DNA from 2 places in the Chryseobacterium sp. HMWF035 genome. Region 2 is predicted to be linked to the other one. Evidence: riboswitches for the same ligand, from Rfam matches in the RefSeq annotation. Region 2 holds a riboswitch; the other holds the start of a gene.

Region 1 (8,487 bases), on a different contig from region 2:
TGTCTAAACTTACAGATTTGATTAAAATAATTAGTCATTAATTTTTTTTAACTAAACTATATTTTTTTAATCAATAAAGCAAATTGAGTTAAAATTATTAACAAAAAATACAAGAGCCTTTCGGCTCTCGTCATCTAATATTTCAATTTTTCTTTCTTCAAAAAACTTTCACTCGCTTCCCTTGAAGCCTCTACCATTGCAATCAACGCTTTTTCCGTTTCATCCCAATGACGGGTTTTCAAACCACAGTCAGGATTTACCCAAAGTTGCTGCGCTGGAATAACAGCTTGTGCTTTTTTCAGCAATTCTACCATTTCCTCTTTCGATGGAACTCTCGGCGAATGAATATCATAAACTCCCGGTCCTATTTCGTTCGGATATTTGAAATCAGCAAAAGCATTCAGCAGCTCCATCTGGCTTCTGGAACATTCAATCGTAATAACATCCGCGTCCATATCGGCAATATTCTGAATAATATCATTAAATTCCGAATAGCACATATGTGTATGAATCTGCGTCGCATCTTCCACACCGCTTGCTGAAATTCTGAAAGCTTCCACTGCCCATTGAAGATAATGCTGCCAGTCAGATTTTCTTAATGGAAGACCTTCACGAATTGCAGGTTCATCAATCTGGATAATTCTGATTCCTGCTTTTTCCAAATCATTCACTTCGTCGCGAATAGCCAGTGCAATTTGTTTACACGTTAAAGATCGCGGCTGATCATCACGCACAAAAGACCATTGAAGAATAGTTACTGGTCCCGTTAACATTCCTTTTACCCATTTTTTCGTTAGAGATTGCGCATATTCAGACCAGTAAACCGTCATCGGATTCGGTCTGTACACATCTCCGAAAATAACAGGAGGTTTAACACAACGGCTTCCGTAGCTTTGAACCCAGCCGTTTTGCGTAAACACAAATCCTGATAATTGTTCTCCGAAATATTCTACCATATCATTTCTTTCAAACTCTCCGTGAACCAGAACATCAATTCCTATTTCCTCCTGCCAACGGATCGTTCTTTCAGTTTCTTTTTTCAGTAGATCATCGTATTGTTTGGCATTCAGTTCACCCTTTTTAAATTTTGCCCTCCAGTTTCTAACTTCTTTCGTCTGTGGAAATGAGCCAATTGTAGTTGTGGGGAATAAAGGAAGGTTGAGAATATTCTGTTGAGAAATTTTTCGGATGCTGAAAGGTTTGTTTCTTTTAGCATCTTCCTCGGTAGTTACATCTACACGATCCTTCACTTCGCTGTTATGAATTAGAGGAGATGTTTTGCGGCTTTCAATGGCTTTTTTATTTTCAGCTAAAAGCAGGAGTGTGGAATAATCCGGATTTTCTGCGGCTAATTTTTTCAGGGTAACCATTTCAGAGACTTTCTGTTTAGCAAAAGCCATCCATTGTTTAATTTCGGAGGATAAAACACTTTCGTTGTTCTCCAGATCAAGATCAGAAGGGCTGTGAAGCAATGAGCAGGAAGGAGCAATTAAAATTCTCTCCGAACCTATTTTATCTGCTGCCTGTCTAATGAGGCGTAGAGATTTTTCGAAATCATTTTTCCATATATTTCTTCCGTCAATTACACCTAAAGAAAGATGCAATGTTTCCGGAATTACTTTTAAAACTTCCTCCAACTGTTCCGGACAACGAACCAGATCGAGATGCAGCACATTTACAGGAAGAGAAACAGCCAGAGAAAGATTATCTCTTAAACCTTCAAAATAAGTAGCTACAATGATTTTCAGATGAGGAAACTGTTTTCTTATTTCGGTATAAATCAGACTGTAAGTTTCTTTTGATTTTTCATCCAAATCTAATGCTAAAAATGGTTCATCAAACTGGATGTATTCTGCTCCGTGAGTTTCAAGCTCTTTAAGAATCTGAAGATAAACAGGAAGAATCTTCTGAGCCAGATCCAGCTTATTGAAACCTTCCTCTTTTTCTTTCCCAAGCAGAATGTAGGTTAGCAAACCTATGATCACCGGTTTTGCATTTATTCCCGCCTGTTTAGCATCCAAAAATTCATTGATGATTTTACGGGATAACAGCTTAAATTCCTGATTTTTATGGAATTCCGGAACAATGAAATGATAATTGGTATCAAACCATTTTGTCATTTCCATTGCAGTAATGTCCAGACCTTCTTTCTGAAAGCCCCTTGCCATGGCAAAATAGAGATCCGTTTCAGATTTTTTAAGAGCAATCTCTTCATAACGTTCAGGAATAGCGCCTAAAGTTAACGTCATATCCAAAACCTGATCGTAAAAAGAGAAATCATTACACGGAATAAGATCAATTCCTGCTTCCTGCTGAAGCTTCCAATTGTTTTGTCGGATATTTTTCCCGACGTCCAGTAATTCGTCTAAAGTGATTTTGCTCGACCAATACTGCTCGCAGGCTTTTTTGAGTTCTCGGTTGCTACCAATACGCGGATAGCCAAGAATGTGCGTTTGCATTTTCTTTAAAACTTTTAAATTAAACAATAATTAATGTGTATAAAAGTTCTTCTGATGCTTCGCAATGCTTTTGCAGAAGGAAATAGAATGGAGAGGTAAAGATACAGTAAGGACGCAATTTCCCTTTACATAAGAGAATGCTCTGAAATTTTATCGTTTTGCACAAAGCTTTTTTCTCAGCAATAAGATGAAAAATTTTTTAACTGTATCTTCTGAAACAGATGCAAAAAACAACTGCTGTATTGATGGTTGGCGAATATTTTTTCATTCTTAAAGTAAGAAATTAATATTAAAAACTTTGCAATTGAAATCAAATTAAAATTTAGATTACTACGTTCAAAAAAGTATCATCTGTCTGACCAAAAAAACTCCAAACCGCGAGAGCATTGTCAATTCGGAACAGGCAGGTCTCCTGACTTGTAACAGCTTTTATCATCCTTCCCGTTTGCACAGTGGATATACGTGGATAAAAACTTTTAGAGTATTACTTACAGTTGCGCGACAGCTCGTGATTTTCACACGATTCCCTATTAATCTACTTTACGTAAAACCTTTTCCGTTTGATGAAGTATGTAAAAGAACTGTTTTCTAAACAAATGTAGGAATTATTTGTTTATTTTTTAAGTAATTCAGAAAATTATTCTGAATGAACAGTTATTTGGATTTTTTCGAGAATGTATTTTACAATGAACTGTAGTTGCTTATCTCAATCAGATTTAAATCAGGATCTCTGAAATAAACCGATTGTATTTTTCCCAAAGCTCCGGTTCTTTCAACAATTCCTTCGATGATCTCAATATTCTTTTCCTTTAGTTCCTGTAAAACTTCATGAATATCGGTTTCGGAAATAAAACAAAGATCCGCAGAACCACAAGTGGGATATTCAGCTTTCGGTTCAAATTCTTTTCCTTTTTGATGAAGATTGATTTTCTGATTTCCAAAAGTCAGCGCTTTTCTGTTTTCTCCAAAAACAACGACTTCAAAACCAAGAATAGAGGTGTAAAAATCTACCGTTTTTTCAATGTCTGCAACTGTTAAAACGAGGTGATCTATATTTTTTATTTTCATGTTTGAATTGCAATTATTAAAGACTATTAAAAGGAATTATTTTTTCTTCAGTTAATTTTTTCTTCAGTCGATCAGCATACTGGTGCGCAAAAGTTTCTTTTTCAACTTTAGATAAAGCTGAGTAGTAATCATCGCGAATTTCTTTTGCCTCATAATCTTCATCACTTTCAAAAGGTCTTTCCACAACTTCTAAGTAATGAACATAATGCCCGAATTCATGCAGTAGAGTTCTGTACAATTGGGTATTTCTTGAAGGCTCTAAATTTAACTGAGAAATAAAACTTCTCTTATTTTGTGTAAAAATATGTCCGTCTCCTTTTAATCTTTCAAATTCTTTCTGATCTTCGATGCTTTGTTTTTTAGACCATATTAACTTTTTGTTTAAATCTATTGAGTCTAAAATTATCGCCGAAAAATATTCGTTTTCGTACTCAAAGCTGTAAACAAGTCTTCCCCAAACTGGAGAGATTATTTCCTCCTTTCTTTTCGGTTGGCGTAAAACAATAAACTTTAAATCTCCGTAATCTTCTTTAGGAATATTTTCGATTATCTTTTCAAGATCAGAAACAGAACAGGAGTGATAACAGTTTTCGCGAAGCTCTTCAATGATAAATAAAAATTCGTGTCCATTTATTATTTTAGATTCTTTTTCATGCTTACCAATTCTTTCGTAAAAAGACTTTAATGTTCCGTTAGGTGTTGAAATTTTCAATTTATTATTTTGACTGAAACCTTGATTTTCGGTTCCTATATTTCTGTTTCTTCTGGTCGCATTGTACATTTTCAGAGCGCAATTATTTTTCGAGATAATTTACATCAAACCATCCTTTATTAAACGTTACTTTTATCGTGTCATTATTCTGAAGATCAAAAATAGATTTTAAACCTTTTGAAACTCTATAGCGGTTAATTTTTTGAAGATCCTCTTTATCATGAACAGAATTTTCATTATTCAGCCAAAAAACTTTCTTTTCTTTATCATGAATTACTTCGTAAGTTTTATTGATTTCCGTATTCTTCGTTTTTGAATTGATTAAAAGCAAAGCATTATCCACCAAAGAATGGAATCCGAAATAAAATCCGCTTCCGAATATCATTAAACCCAATAAAATTAAAGGCACAGCCGAAAGCCTAATGCTTTTCCTTGAAATGAAAATAATGATTCCGGCAAGAATAGTAAAAATAAAAACCGTGTATTTCCATGAAAACTCTTTGAAATTTTTTATATCGTCGTTTAAATACAGATCTTTTACAAAGGGTTTGAGAAAAAAATCCTGCAACAAAAGAATGATAATAAAAATAATTACCAAAAAATATTTTCTGAAGAAAGCTTTTGCATTGATATTATGGTTATTAGTCATCCTTCTTACTCCGTTCTCTGGAAAATATGCGTCAGTTTGGAATTTTTAATAAAATCCTGAATGGGTGTATCTTTTGTAGCATTTTTATCCGTTAATTCAAAATAATAGATCATCAGATTCGGAAACTTCGGATCTTTGCAGACCACTTTAAAACGCTTAATCTTTTCATCGGTACTTAAAAAACTCAGTTCAGAACCGCCACTCAACTTAATATTATTGACTTCGAAAGAATCTTTCCAGTTTTTTTGAAGTTTTGCAAATCTTTTCTGCGTTCTGTCGCTGTCTTCGTTTTCAAATTTATCCACCTGAAATTCTGTCAAAAGCTGAGGATAAACCAATCCTTCTTTAAGCATCGTTTCAGTAATTTTATCAGATTGATCAAAGAAAATCGTTTTATCGTCGAATGTTGCTGTATTATCCTTCAAAACAATGGTTCCGGCAAATTTTCTGTAATTTTTTTTCTTATAATCATTTTTAAAATGTTCGGTTACCGCTTTGTCTTTCGGTCCTGCCTTTTCAGTTTTCTGCCCCAAAACATTCATGGACAGCAGCAAAGAAAGACTTAGTGAGAATATAGTTTTCATAATTTTTTTACTTCTGATATTTTCTATTAAACTGGTTTAAACTATTTAAGAATAAACCACAAAAGGCACAAAAGACAATGTTAAAGCGATTTCTATAATAACCAAAGCGCTCAAAAAGAATAAAAATCAAAGATTTTAAAAAACTATTGTGCCCTTTTTGATTTGTAATGATCAACTTTAAATAAAAGTTTAGTTCATCTTTTGTGACTTTTGCGGTTAGATAAAAAGTTTAAACAGACTTATTGTAATAAATTTTTTAAAGCATCTTTCAGATCCGGAAATTCAAACTGAAAACCTGCTTTCTGAATTTTTTCCGATGAAGCTCTCGAACCTTCCAGCAAAGCCTCAGAAAGTTCTCCGAACATCAGTTTCAACACAAAAGCGGGAACATTGGGCATAAATAAAGGCTTGTGAAGAACTTCCGCCATTTTTTTTGTCAGATTTTCATTCGTTGTATGTTGCGGCGAATTCGCATTGAATGCTCCATCCAGTTCAGCATTTTTCAAGGCAAATTCGTAAATCGAACAAATATCATTGATATGAATCCACGGCATATATTGTTTTCCCGTTCCGATAGGCGAGCCGATGCCCATTTTTACAGGCGGAAGCATTTTTTTTAAAGCGCCGTCTTTTTCCGAAAGCACCACTGCAGTACGCACTTTCACGACTCTTTCAGCTACATTTTGTTCCTTAAAATCATCCGCAGCTTTTTCCCACAGAACTACCACATCACTTAAAAAATCATTTCCCGGACCATCATTTTCAGTAAAAATTTTTTCCGTTGTTTTGGTTCCGTAGTAATTGATTCCGGAAGCAGATATGAAGGATTTTAATTTAATATTATTTTTTTGCAGAGTTTTTAAAAGCAAACCTGCAGAATCTACACGACTGGAAATCAGCTCTTTTTTTCTTTCATCGGTCCATCGCTTTTCCGAAATATTGGCTCCCGCAAGATGAATAATGTGTGAAACGTTATCGAAAGCTGTTTCGTCGATTATTCCTTTTCTGATGTCCCATTCAAACTCGTTGCTGTTCTGTTTTTTTCGCGTAAGAAAACGTACAGTATACTCTTTTTCAAGTTTTTTAGATAATTCTTTGGCAACCAATCCGTTTGCACCTGTGATAAGAACAGTTTCTTTCATGTTAAAAATCTTTGTTGTTTCTAAGCCTGATTTTTTACGATCAGAACAAAATCATCCTCCAGAAGTTTATAGCCGTAATCGTAAATAAATTTATATTCAGATCCGTTTTTATAAACTTTCAGATTCGTTATATAATCGAAATCAAAACCTAAGCCATCAAGCTTGGATTTGGCAACTTTTGTTTTTCCGTTGGTATTTACTTCCGTCAGAATTCTGTAGTTTTTGCGGAGTTTGTTATTGATGTTCCGCATCAGATTGCTGGAATCCTTGTTCTGTTTGTTATTGTAGGCGTTTCGGCAGGCATCATTACAGAATTTTTTGTCGGATCTGCCGATAATTTTTTCGCCGCATTCGAGACAATTCATATCTTTTTCATTTTGTGTGGATGTTTGTGTTTTTTCTTCAGTAAATATGTAAACCGGTTATGATTCGGATAACTTCTGTTCGAGGTGATATTATTGAAAATTAAAGCAATAATTAATAGAATAATGCATCCAGAAAGAACAGGAGAAAGAACATACCAATATCCCAGTTCCGGAATTTTCCCAGTCGAACTTACCGCAATCAGTGCAGTTGCTCCGCCGGGTGGATGCAGCGTTTTCGTGTACTGCATCAAAACGATGGAAAAAGCAACAGACAGAGGTGCAGAAAGCCAGATAATATCCGGAACGATTTTATAGACTGTAACTCCCACTAAAGCTGACAGAACGTGTCCTCCGATTAAATTTCTCGGTTGCGCAAGAGGACTTTGAATGGCTCCGTAAATTAAAACGCTTGAAGCTCCGAAAGAACCGATTAAAAAGATATTTTCTGTAGCAGACAAAGTGTGTGACTGGATGAAAGCAATCATTCCGATTCCGAAAAATGCTCCCAGAAACGACCAGAAATGCTCTTTGTAATCTACAAGTGTCTCTTTGTATATTACATATTTTGAAACCCGAAATGTTCTTTTTATTGTCTTCTTCATAGCATTTCAAAGATACAAAATTATCCGTTTGCAAACGACTACAAACGAATTTAAATAGTTTTCTACCGACTCCGGTTCTGAAATTCAGCAACCTTTGCCACAGAGATTTGAGAAAAAGATAACGTCTCTTATCTGAATGTTAAATATAAAAAATATAAAGTTATGTCACTAAGAAACAAAGTTACCCTAATCGGATTTACAGGAAAAGAAGTAGAAATCATCAGCTTCGAAAACGGAAATGTAAAAGCAGCCGTTTCTCTTGCAACATCAGATCATTACACAAACGCAAAAGGTGAAAAAGTAGAAGAAACACAATGGCACAATCTGGTAGCTTTCGGAAAAACGGCTGAAATATTCCAGAAATACGTTCCGAAAGGAAAAGAAATTGCGGTGGAAGGAAAACTTACTTACAGATCGTATGACGATAAAGATGGTGTAAAAAGATACATCACGGAAATTCGTGTAGATGAAATTCTTTTGTTAGGAGGAAAATAATCTTAAAAATCACAAGCCATGAAAATAAAAGTTTTTAAAATAGGACTGGATGACAGACATCTTGAAAAAGATCAAAAAACACTGGAAGCATTTCTGGAATCACACGATATCATAAAAGTAGAAACCGCTTTTGTTCAGGACGAAAAATACTGGTCGGTTGTTCTGTATTTTGATGAACTGAAAATCGTTCAGCAAAATGTAGTAAAAGATTCTAAAACGGCAAAATACTCCGCAGAAGATGAAGCCTTAAATAGTGATGAATTAAAAATTCTGGAAGCTTTGAAATACTGGCGCTCCGAGAAAGCAAAAGAACAGAACTTACCAAGCTATTTTATTGCTTCCAATAAAGAACTGATGTCTGTAGCCAAATATAAGCCTGCAAAAAAAGAGGAATTGCGCGATATCAAAGGT
Region 2 (8,487 bases):
AACAATAAAGGCGAACTGAACGATATAGAAAAAAAATTATTTGCAAAAGCGAAAGAAGCGCGCGAGAATGCTTATGCTCCCTATTCTCATTTTCTGGTTGGCTGTTCTGTGCTTCTGGAAAACGGAGAGATCTATACCGGGAACAATCAGGAGAATGCGGCGTATCCTTCGGGACTTTGCGCGGAAAGGACTGCTCTTTTCTGGATCGGGGCAAATTTTCCGTCTGAAAAAATAAAGAAAATCTTTATTGTAGGCGGACCGAAAGAGTTTTCTGAGAAAAACCCGCCGATTCCGCCATGCGGATCGTGCAGACAGAGCATTATAGAATATGAAACGAAGCAGAATGAAAATATTGAGCTTTATTTTTCTAATCTGAATGATGAGGTGGTGAAGGTACATTCTATTAAGGATCTTCTGCCGTTTTATTTTGACGGTACTTTTTTATAGTTAAAACTTGTTTAAACTAATTTCAGAATTAACCGCAAAAGGGACAAAAGATAATGTTAAAGCGAATTTCCAGAATAATCAAAGCGCTCAAAAGAATAAAAATCAAAGATTTTTAAAAACTATTGTTTTCTTTTTCATTTATAATAATCAACTTTAAATAAAAAATTTAGTAGATCTTTTGTGATTTTTGCGGTTAAATAAAGTTTAAACAGACTTTTAAAATGTTTAAATAATAGTAAATAAGAATTCAGGTTGGATTTTCGCAAAGTCACAACGTTGTTTAAGATAGTATGCTTTAAGGCGCAAGGATTTTATATGCGATAAAATTTCATCAGCATTATAAAAGAAAATCTTTAATTTTCTTCTTGCGTCTTAAAAGAATAGAACTTTTATCAAACCTTTCACCTTAGTTTTTTTCAATAAGAATATCTTTATTTTAACAAGTTTAAACAAACTCTTAACTTCTGTTTGGACTTTTATTTAAGGGAAAGTTTTTTAAGAAGGGACTTTCTTTCATCACATAAGATTTTGAATGATGCGTATTTAAAATAGAAGAACACATTAGTCTTTAAAAATCTATGATTTTCTTCTTTAGTGATGTTTATTTTAAAGTAATTAAATAACTTGCTTAAACTTTTACCACAAAAGATGCAAAAGATTTAAACAATTTAGTTTCTTAAGTTTAGTCCTTAAATGGAAAAAAAAGAGCACATAAGTTTAAAAAATCAAAGATTTTTTCTCTTTGCAGACTTTTGAAATACTTTAAATCAATTCAATAAAGTCTTTTGTCTTTTTTGCGGCTAAATTTAAAATGAGTTTAAAGAAACTTAAAGTAAGATTTTAATACATTTTAAATAATTCTTACTGAAAATTATTATTTATTTTTCAATAGAATCTGAGTTTTATAAAACTGTTTATTTTCTGCGGTTTTATTTTCCTAGTCCAGATTGAGCGGCATGTCTGAGCTCTTTTTTGGATTCGGCGGCGGCTTTTGCAGCCGCCGAATCCAAAAAAAGCGAGTAGCGAAAGCTGGAAAAAGCTCCTGATCTTATTTTTTGTCTGCAACACAACAAATCATTGTTTTATTAAAAAGGTACTTAACGGCTATTTTTTTTGTCAATAAATTAAAAAAGTTATCTTTGCAAAAATTTTGGTTTCCATTAATTTGGAATGAAAAGGGAATTGGGCGAAAATCCCAAACTGTCCCCGCAACTGTAAATCGCATACAAGATTTCTACGATAAACCACTGTGAAAACGGGAAGGTGTAGAAAGCGAAAGTCAGGAGACCTGCCAAAATGTAATCTTAAAAACATTGCTTTCGGAGGAAAAGTAAAATAGGAATGGCATTAAAAAGATCTTTAGTACTGCTTTTTGCATCATACGGTTGTTTTCTTTACGCACAGGAGAAAGCTATTGACACCGTTTATGTTTTTGACAATCAGATGAATAAGGTAAAACTTTTTCATCCGGTTACTACAATTACTCCCAAAGATATCGAAAAAAATTCCGCCAATCTTTCTGAGACGCTGCGTTTTCAGTCTCCTGTTTACATTAAGGAAAATGGACGTGGCGCGGTTTCTTCGCCTTCTTTCAGGGGAACAACGGCGCAGCAGACTGCTTTTGTGTGGAATGGAATTAACATCAATTCTGTTCTTTTAGGACAGGGAGATGTTAATAATATCGCGATTTTCGGTTATGATGCGCTTGAAGTGAAAGCTGGCGGCGGAAGTGTGGTTTACGGAAGCGGAGCGATCGGAGGAAGTATTCACCTTAACAATGAACTGAAATTTAATGAGGGTTTTCAAGCAACTTTACATAGTGAAGTGGCTTCTTATGAGACGTTCCAGAATTATTTTAAAACTTCTTTCAGCAATGCGGATTTCAGTTTTAAGGCATCCGGAAATTATTTCATCAGTCAAAATAATTATGAGGTTCCTGAAAAGCAGTATATCAACCGAAACGGTAAATATTTTAACGGTACAGCGAACATTGGCTTCAGTTACAAAATTGCCCGAAATCAGAAAATTTCTTGGCAAAGCCAGTTGTATGATGCGGAACAGAATTATCCTATTTTCACGGAAAACGGCAATCGTACGAAATATGCAGCGCAGACTTTCCGAAGCCTTCTTACCCACGATATTAATTCAAAATCGATTTCAAACAGCCTGAAAGCGGCTTACACGGAAGAAAATTTCCAGTATTTCGGTGTTTTTGAAGCTCCTAAAACCAGTGGCGGAACGGGAAAAATTCTGATTTTTAAAGATGACTTCAATTATTTCATCACGCCTAAACTGAATGTTAATGTTATTGGAGAATTTCAGATCAATAAAGGAGAAGGCTATCAATCCGGAATTGAGAATGTAAAAAGAAATATTTATTCTGTTGCAGGATTGTTCAGATATTTCCCTACCCAAAAGCTGAGACTGGAAGCTGGAATCAAGAAGGATTTTATTGACAATATAGAATCGCCTGTGCTTTATTCTTTTTCAGGAAAGTGGAAGCTTTCTGACTGGTACAGTTTAGGGACAAGTTTTTCAAAGAATTTCAGATTTCCTTCTTTTAATGATCTTTACTGGAATCCGGGCGGAAACTTGGATCTGAAGGCTGAGACGTCTTTGCAGACTGAAATGAGCCACGAATTGGCGTTCGGAAAATTCATGTTGAGTCTCACGCCTTATTACATGAAAATAAAGGATATGATCCAATGGATTCCCACTTCTATGGGATATTGGTCACCAAGAAACGTAAGAAATGTTGAGTCTTATGGTCTTGAGTCTAAAATTGGATTTCAGCAAAAGTTTTCAAAGGAACATTCTTTAAAAATAAATACGGGATACAGCTATACGAGATCTGTAGATCTTGAGACGAAAAATCAGCTGATGTATGTTCCTCTTCATAAGGTTTTCGGGAATGCAGATTATCAGTACCAATTTATGAATCTGTATGTTCAGGGAATGTTTACGGGTAAGACTTTTACCACTTCTGATGAGAATAACGATTATCTTATAAAACCATATTTCGTCCTGAATGCAGGATTGTCTGCAACTGTTGCCAAAAAGTATACTTTAGGATTGAGGGTAAATAATATTACCGACGAGATCTATGAAACGATGGCATATTATCCATTACCTAAAAGAAACTACAGTTTTTACATCAACTTAAATTTTTAAAATCAATTATTATATTATGAAATTCAACAGACTTTTTCAGCTTTTACTGGCTTTGATCCTTGTGATTAATGTTTCATGTAGTGATGATGAATATGTAATGCCGTCGCGAGGTGATTATGAAAACGGATATTTTATTGCGAATGAAGGAAACTTCGGAACACCTACAGCGAATGTTTCTTTTATTTCTAAAGATCTTTCTGTATTGGAAAACGATATTTATAAGAAAAATAACAACGAAAATCTGGGTGATGTTTTGCAGACGATCACATTCAGTGATGACAGAGCTTTTTTGCTTCTGAACAATTCTAATAAAGTACAGGTTGTTAACCGTTACAATTTCAAAAAGACCGGAGAAATTACAGCTCAGTTGGATAATCCTAGATATATGACAATCAGCAACGGAAATCTTTATGTTTCTAACGATAAGTATAACGGAGGAAAATATGTGAATGTTTACAAGCTTTCTGATCTTTCTTTTGTGAAGAAAATTCCTTTCGCTTCCACTTCTACAGCGGAAAGAGTGGTAGAAGCAGGAGGAACGGTATTTGTGCAGAATGCTACTTACAGCTATGGAAGTACGCTTACGAGAATCAATACTTCAACCAATGAGATCATTAATACGGTTGCTGTTCCTAACGGTGAGATCGAAAAAACCATCAGTTACAATAACAATGTGTATGTAATTGCTTCAGGAACATCTAATTCTTATATCTACGAAATTTCTCCTGCAGGAACGATTACAAAAACTACAACTTTAACCGGTATCGCCAATGCAAGAAATCTTGAAATTGATGGTGGAAAATATTACTTCACCTCTGCCAACAAGATTTATACAATGGATATGAATGCAACAACAGCTCCTTCTGCCCCTCTTATCAATTTTGTAGACGGAGGGCAATATTTTACGCTGTACGGCTTTTCTGTAAAAGACGGAAAAATCTTTGCATCTGATGTAAAAGGTTTTACCGCTCCATCTGAAGTTACAGTATATAACACTTCAGGAACAGTTCTGAAAAAATTTGTAACAGGCATCGGATCTAATGCCGCTTATTTAAATTAATTTTTTTTGAAATAATAAAAGATTACGGCGGAGCTTTCAGCTCCGCCGTAATTATTTAAGGTGTTTTTGCTATAATAAGAACTGAATATTTATTTTTTGAATTTATCGGCTTGGTTGAAATACTCAATCTCTTTTCCTTAAAATAAGAAGCTGAAGAATCCCCACAAACCACCAAACAGGAAACCTGAAATAGTTATAAAGCAATGTAAAATTATCAACAATTGGCTGATCTTTTGTCGCTTTTTCAATTTCAAAATCAACAGATAAAAGCGGAATAACAAATCCAAAAAATAAAAACGCAACCAGATATAAAATCCAGTTGCGTTTTCTAATTATTTTAAACTTCCAGACAACAATGTTGACAAGGAAAATTAATACTAAAATGATATAATCAAATGTCCCGAAAAACATTTAGGCAAGTGTCAATCCAAGCTTTTCCGCTTCAGCAATCACAAAAGTTCTCGCTTCCTCGCTGTCGTTTCCAATTTCGCCTTCCAGAATGGCTTCTTTTACTTTTTCCTTTAAAATTCCAATCTCGCGACCCGGTTTTAGATTGAACATTGCCATAATTTCTTCTCCTGAAATTGGCGGCTGGAAATTTCTTACCTGATCTTTTTCCTCAACTTCTTTAATCTTAACAGCAACATATTCAAAATTTTTCTTGAATTTCTCCTGCTTTTTAGAATTTTTGGTGGTAATATCGGCTTTACAAAGAGTGAAAAGATCTTCCATATTTTCTCCTGCATCAAACAGTAATCTTCGCAACGCAGAATCCGAAGCATCATCGGTAATCAGAGCAATCGGTCGAGACGAAAGTTTTACCATCTTCTGAACATATTTCATGTCCGAACCTAAAGGCAGTTTCAGTCTCTGGAATAATGTTTTTACCATTTTTGAGCCTAAAAACTCGTGCCCGTGGAATGTCCATCCTGTTCCTTCAACGAATTTTTTGGTCGGCGCCTTTCCAATGTCGTGAAGCAATGCAGACCAACGAAGCCACAAATTTTCCGTGTTTTCAGAAATATTGTCTACCACCTCCAAAGTATGGTAAAAATTGTCTTTATGGGTTTGTCCTTCCACCTCTTCTACTCCTTTCAGATCAATCAGTTCAGGAATAATTAATTTCATCAGACCCGTCTGTTCCATTAATTTCAGACCAATAGATGGCTTTTTGGAAAGCATGATTTTATTAAATTCCACCATGATTCTTTCCGTCGAAACAATTTTGATCCTTTCGGCTTCCTGCTTAATGGCTTCCAAAGAATTTTCTTCGATCTGAAACTGAAGCGTAGAAGCAAAACGGATGGCTCTCATCATCCTCAAAGGATCATCAGAATAGGTTTGTGCAGGTTCCAGAGGCGTTCTTAAAATTCCTTTTTCCAGATCATCTACTCCATTGAAGGGATCGATTAGTTCACCAAAATTATCCTGATTTAACGAAATTGCCATGGCATTCACCGTAAAATCTCTTCTTTTCTGGTCGTCCTCAATGGTTCCGCCTTCCACTTCCGGTTTACGGCTGTTTTCGGTGTAGCTTTCCTTTCTTGCGCCTACGAATTCAAGCTCAAGATCTTTGTATTTGATCATCGCTGTACCATACGTTTTGAAAACCGAAACTTTCATTTTCGGATCAATTTCTTTTCCTACGTTTTGGGCAAGCTCGATACCGCTTTGTTCGGTCACAAAATCAATATCCGTTGATGCTTTTCTTTTCATCAAAAGATCGCGTACGTAGCCTCCGACGACATACACAGACTGGTTGTTTCGGGCTGCAACCTCCGAAATAATTTTGAAAAGTTTTAAATTTTTATTTTGAGTAAGGTTAATTTTCATTTTCTAATACGCTAATGCCGTTCATTAATCGTAATGAGCATACATTTTATTAATTTTTCCGTCTTCATTAAAAAACATCACTTCGACCGCATGTTTATCCATAATGGATTTGTAAAATAAAGCCACAGAATCTACTCCTGCCGTAGATTTTATAAGTTCGAAGTGAAGATCAGGATATTTTTCCAATGCTGTCTTCCAATATCCGCGAACCGCAAATTTTCCTTTTAAAGAACTTTCTTTTTCTCCTGTTGCTAATTTTATCATCGGCGTCACGATCTCTATATCATCCGAATAATGAGATAAAATAATATCCAGATCATGCGAATTCCATGCTTTAATCCATTCTTCAGCAAACTTTTGATGATCCATCGCAATTGTTTTAAAATTGAAGTTCTGCAAAGATAAAACTAAAAAAAGAAATCCTGCCGATGCGGATGAATAAGACTTTAAAATATATGATAAACGCCGATTATTCTCTGAGAACTTTTATCCTGTTGTCGCTCCAGACTTTTATTACCGACGAACCCGAATATTTTGAAACTTTTTCGCGGTCTTCTTCTACTGCATAGTCTACAAGATCAATCATTTCAGGAGAAATATCCGAGAATTTCAAAGGACTTTTTTCACCGCTGAAATTGGCAGAAGTAGAAACCAAAGGTTTGTTGAGTTTTGTAATCAGTTTTTTGCAGAAGTCGTTTTTTACCAGACGGATTCCGATGCTTCCGTCTTCAGCCACCAATTCTTTTGGCAATCCTCTCGGGTTTTCATAAACAATTGTTACGGGCTTTTCGCTCAGATCAATAATTTCCCAAGCCATTTCCGGAACATCAACCAAATCCTGTAATCTTTTTTCAGATTCCACCAGAATGATCATGGATTTGTTTTTTTCCCGTTTTTTGATGTCAAAAATTTTATTGACAGCTTCTATATTGGTAGCGTCACAGCCAATTCCCCAAATGGTGTCTGTTGGGTAAAGAATTGTGCCGCCGGATTTTAAAATTTCTATTATTTTTTCCATGTATAATCAATTTCACGCTTTGGCTAGAGCCAGTATTCAATTTATTTTTAATAAAAAGGATTAAATTCTGCTTCTATTAATTTAACGTTGTAAATTTACAAATCTTAGCGCAAAATCTTTTAAAAACAGCATTTTTATATTCAATAGGAATGGGCTTTAGCCCATTTTGAAAATCATTAAAATCAAATCTGGCTTTAGCCAAACTTTATTATTTAAAATTATATTTATCCAAAAATTCCTGATATTCTTCCGCAAACGATTTCTTTTTGTGATGACTTTCCTGATTTTTAACGTAATTTCTAACTGTTTCAATCATAGATTCAGAAACTGAAACAGCAAAATATTCATCCTGCCAAAAAAACTTTTCTTTTGTCAATACATTTTTATTGATCCAATGTGAAGATTCTCCTTTCAATAATTGAACAATTTTTTCAATATTCTGATTGGAACCCAGAGAAATTAAACAATGACAATGATCCGAATAACCATTCACCATATCCACAAAAATTCCTTTTTGCGAGGCATTTTCTTTTATGTGTTTCCATACTTTTATTCTTAACTCCTGAGTATTGAAATAAGGAATTCTATTTCTCGTCGAGAAAACGACATGGATATAAATTTTAATAAATGGCATTTGTGTTGTTTAGCCAAAAATATGAAATCTATATTAAGTTTTGGCTAAAGCCGAAAGAATGATTTTAAATCAGTAAACGGGCTAAAGCCCGTTTCTATTGATAAATGACGGTTTCATCATCAAGAAGGATCATTGAAAAATCTGTCAAAGTAACTTATTTTCCTAGTTAATGTAAATTTTTTCTGATGCAGAATTTTTCTTATATCTTTTCGGATGATATGTTGTGAAAATAAAACCGGAGCATTTATTCTCCTTCCACTCTTAATCACCGTGTATAAAACCGACTGATCTTTAAAAAAAATTATGATTGTTCTTTCTTTGTCT

Evidence for each region. A riboswitch is a leader RNA that binds a small molecule or an ion and turns the genes downstream of it on or off. The one in region 2 is predicted to bind cobalamin.
Region 1: another riboswitch for cobalamin. It lies ahead of metE (5-methyltetrahydropteroyltriglutamate--homocysteine S-methyltransferase); the one in region 2 lies ahead of DD829_RS05880 (TonB-dependent receptor plug domain-containing protein).

What each region holds. Positions count from the first base shown of each region.
Region 1 covers NZ_QEHP01000065.1:11,610-20,096, reverse strand. Annotated here, with positions in the region: gene DD829_RS10915 (HNH endonuclease) at 1-38, opposite strand, end outside; gene metE (5-methyltetrahydropteroyltriglutamate--homocysteine S-methyltransferase) at 135-2,459, opposite strand; cobalamin riboswitch at 2,844-3,029, opposite strand; gene DD829_RS10905 (VOC family protein) at 3,141-3,527, opposite strand; gene DD829_RS10900 (hypothetical protein) at 3,544-4,308, opposite strand; gene DD829_RS10895 (hypothetical protein) at 4,322-4,888, opposite strand; gene DD829_RS10890 (hypothetical protein) at 4,894-5,472, opposite strand; gene DD829_RS10885 (TIGR01777 family oxidoreductase) at 5,712-6,614, opposite strand; gene DD829_RS10880 (hypothetical protein) at 6,635-6,979, opposite strand; gene DD829_RS10875 (HPP family protein) at 6,976-7,581, opposite strand; gene DD829_RS10870 (single-stranded DNA-binding protein) at 7,744-8,076, shown strand; gene DD829_RS10865 (HRDC domain-containing protein) at 8,095-8,487, shown strand, end outside.
Region 2 covers NZ_QEHP01000033.1:17,001-25,487, forward strand. Annotated here, with positions in the region: gene cdd (cytidine deaminase) at 1-447, shown strand, start outside; cobalamin riboswitch at 1,582-1,758, shown strand; gene DD829_RS05880 (TonB-dependent receptor plug domain-containing protein) at 1,789-3,618, shown strand; gene DD829_RS05885 (DUF5074 domain-containing protein) at 3,635-4,678, shown strand; gene DD829_RS05890 (hypothetical protein) at 4,802-5,089, opposite strand; gene DD829_RS05895 (CCA tRNA nucleotidyltransferase) at 5,090-6,511, opposite strand; gene DD829_RS05900 (nuclear transport factor 2 family protein) at 6,536-6,880, opposite strand; gene DD829_RS05905 (L-threonylcarbamoyladenylate synthase) at 6,981-7,529, opposite strand; gene tnpA (IS200/IS605 family transposase) at 7,738-8,163, opposite strand.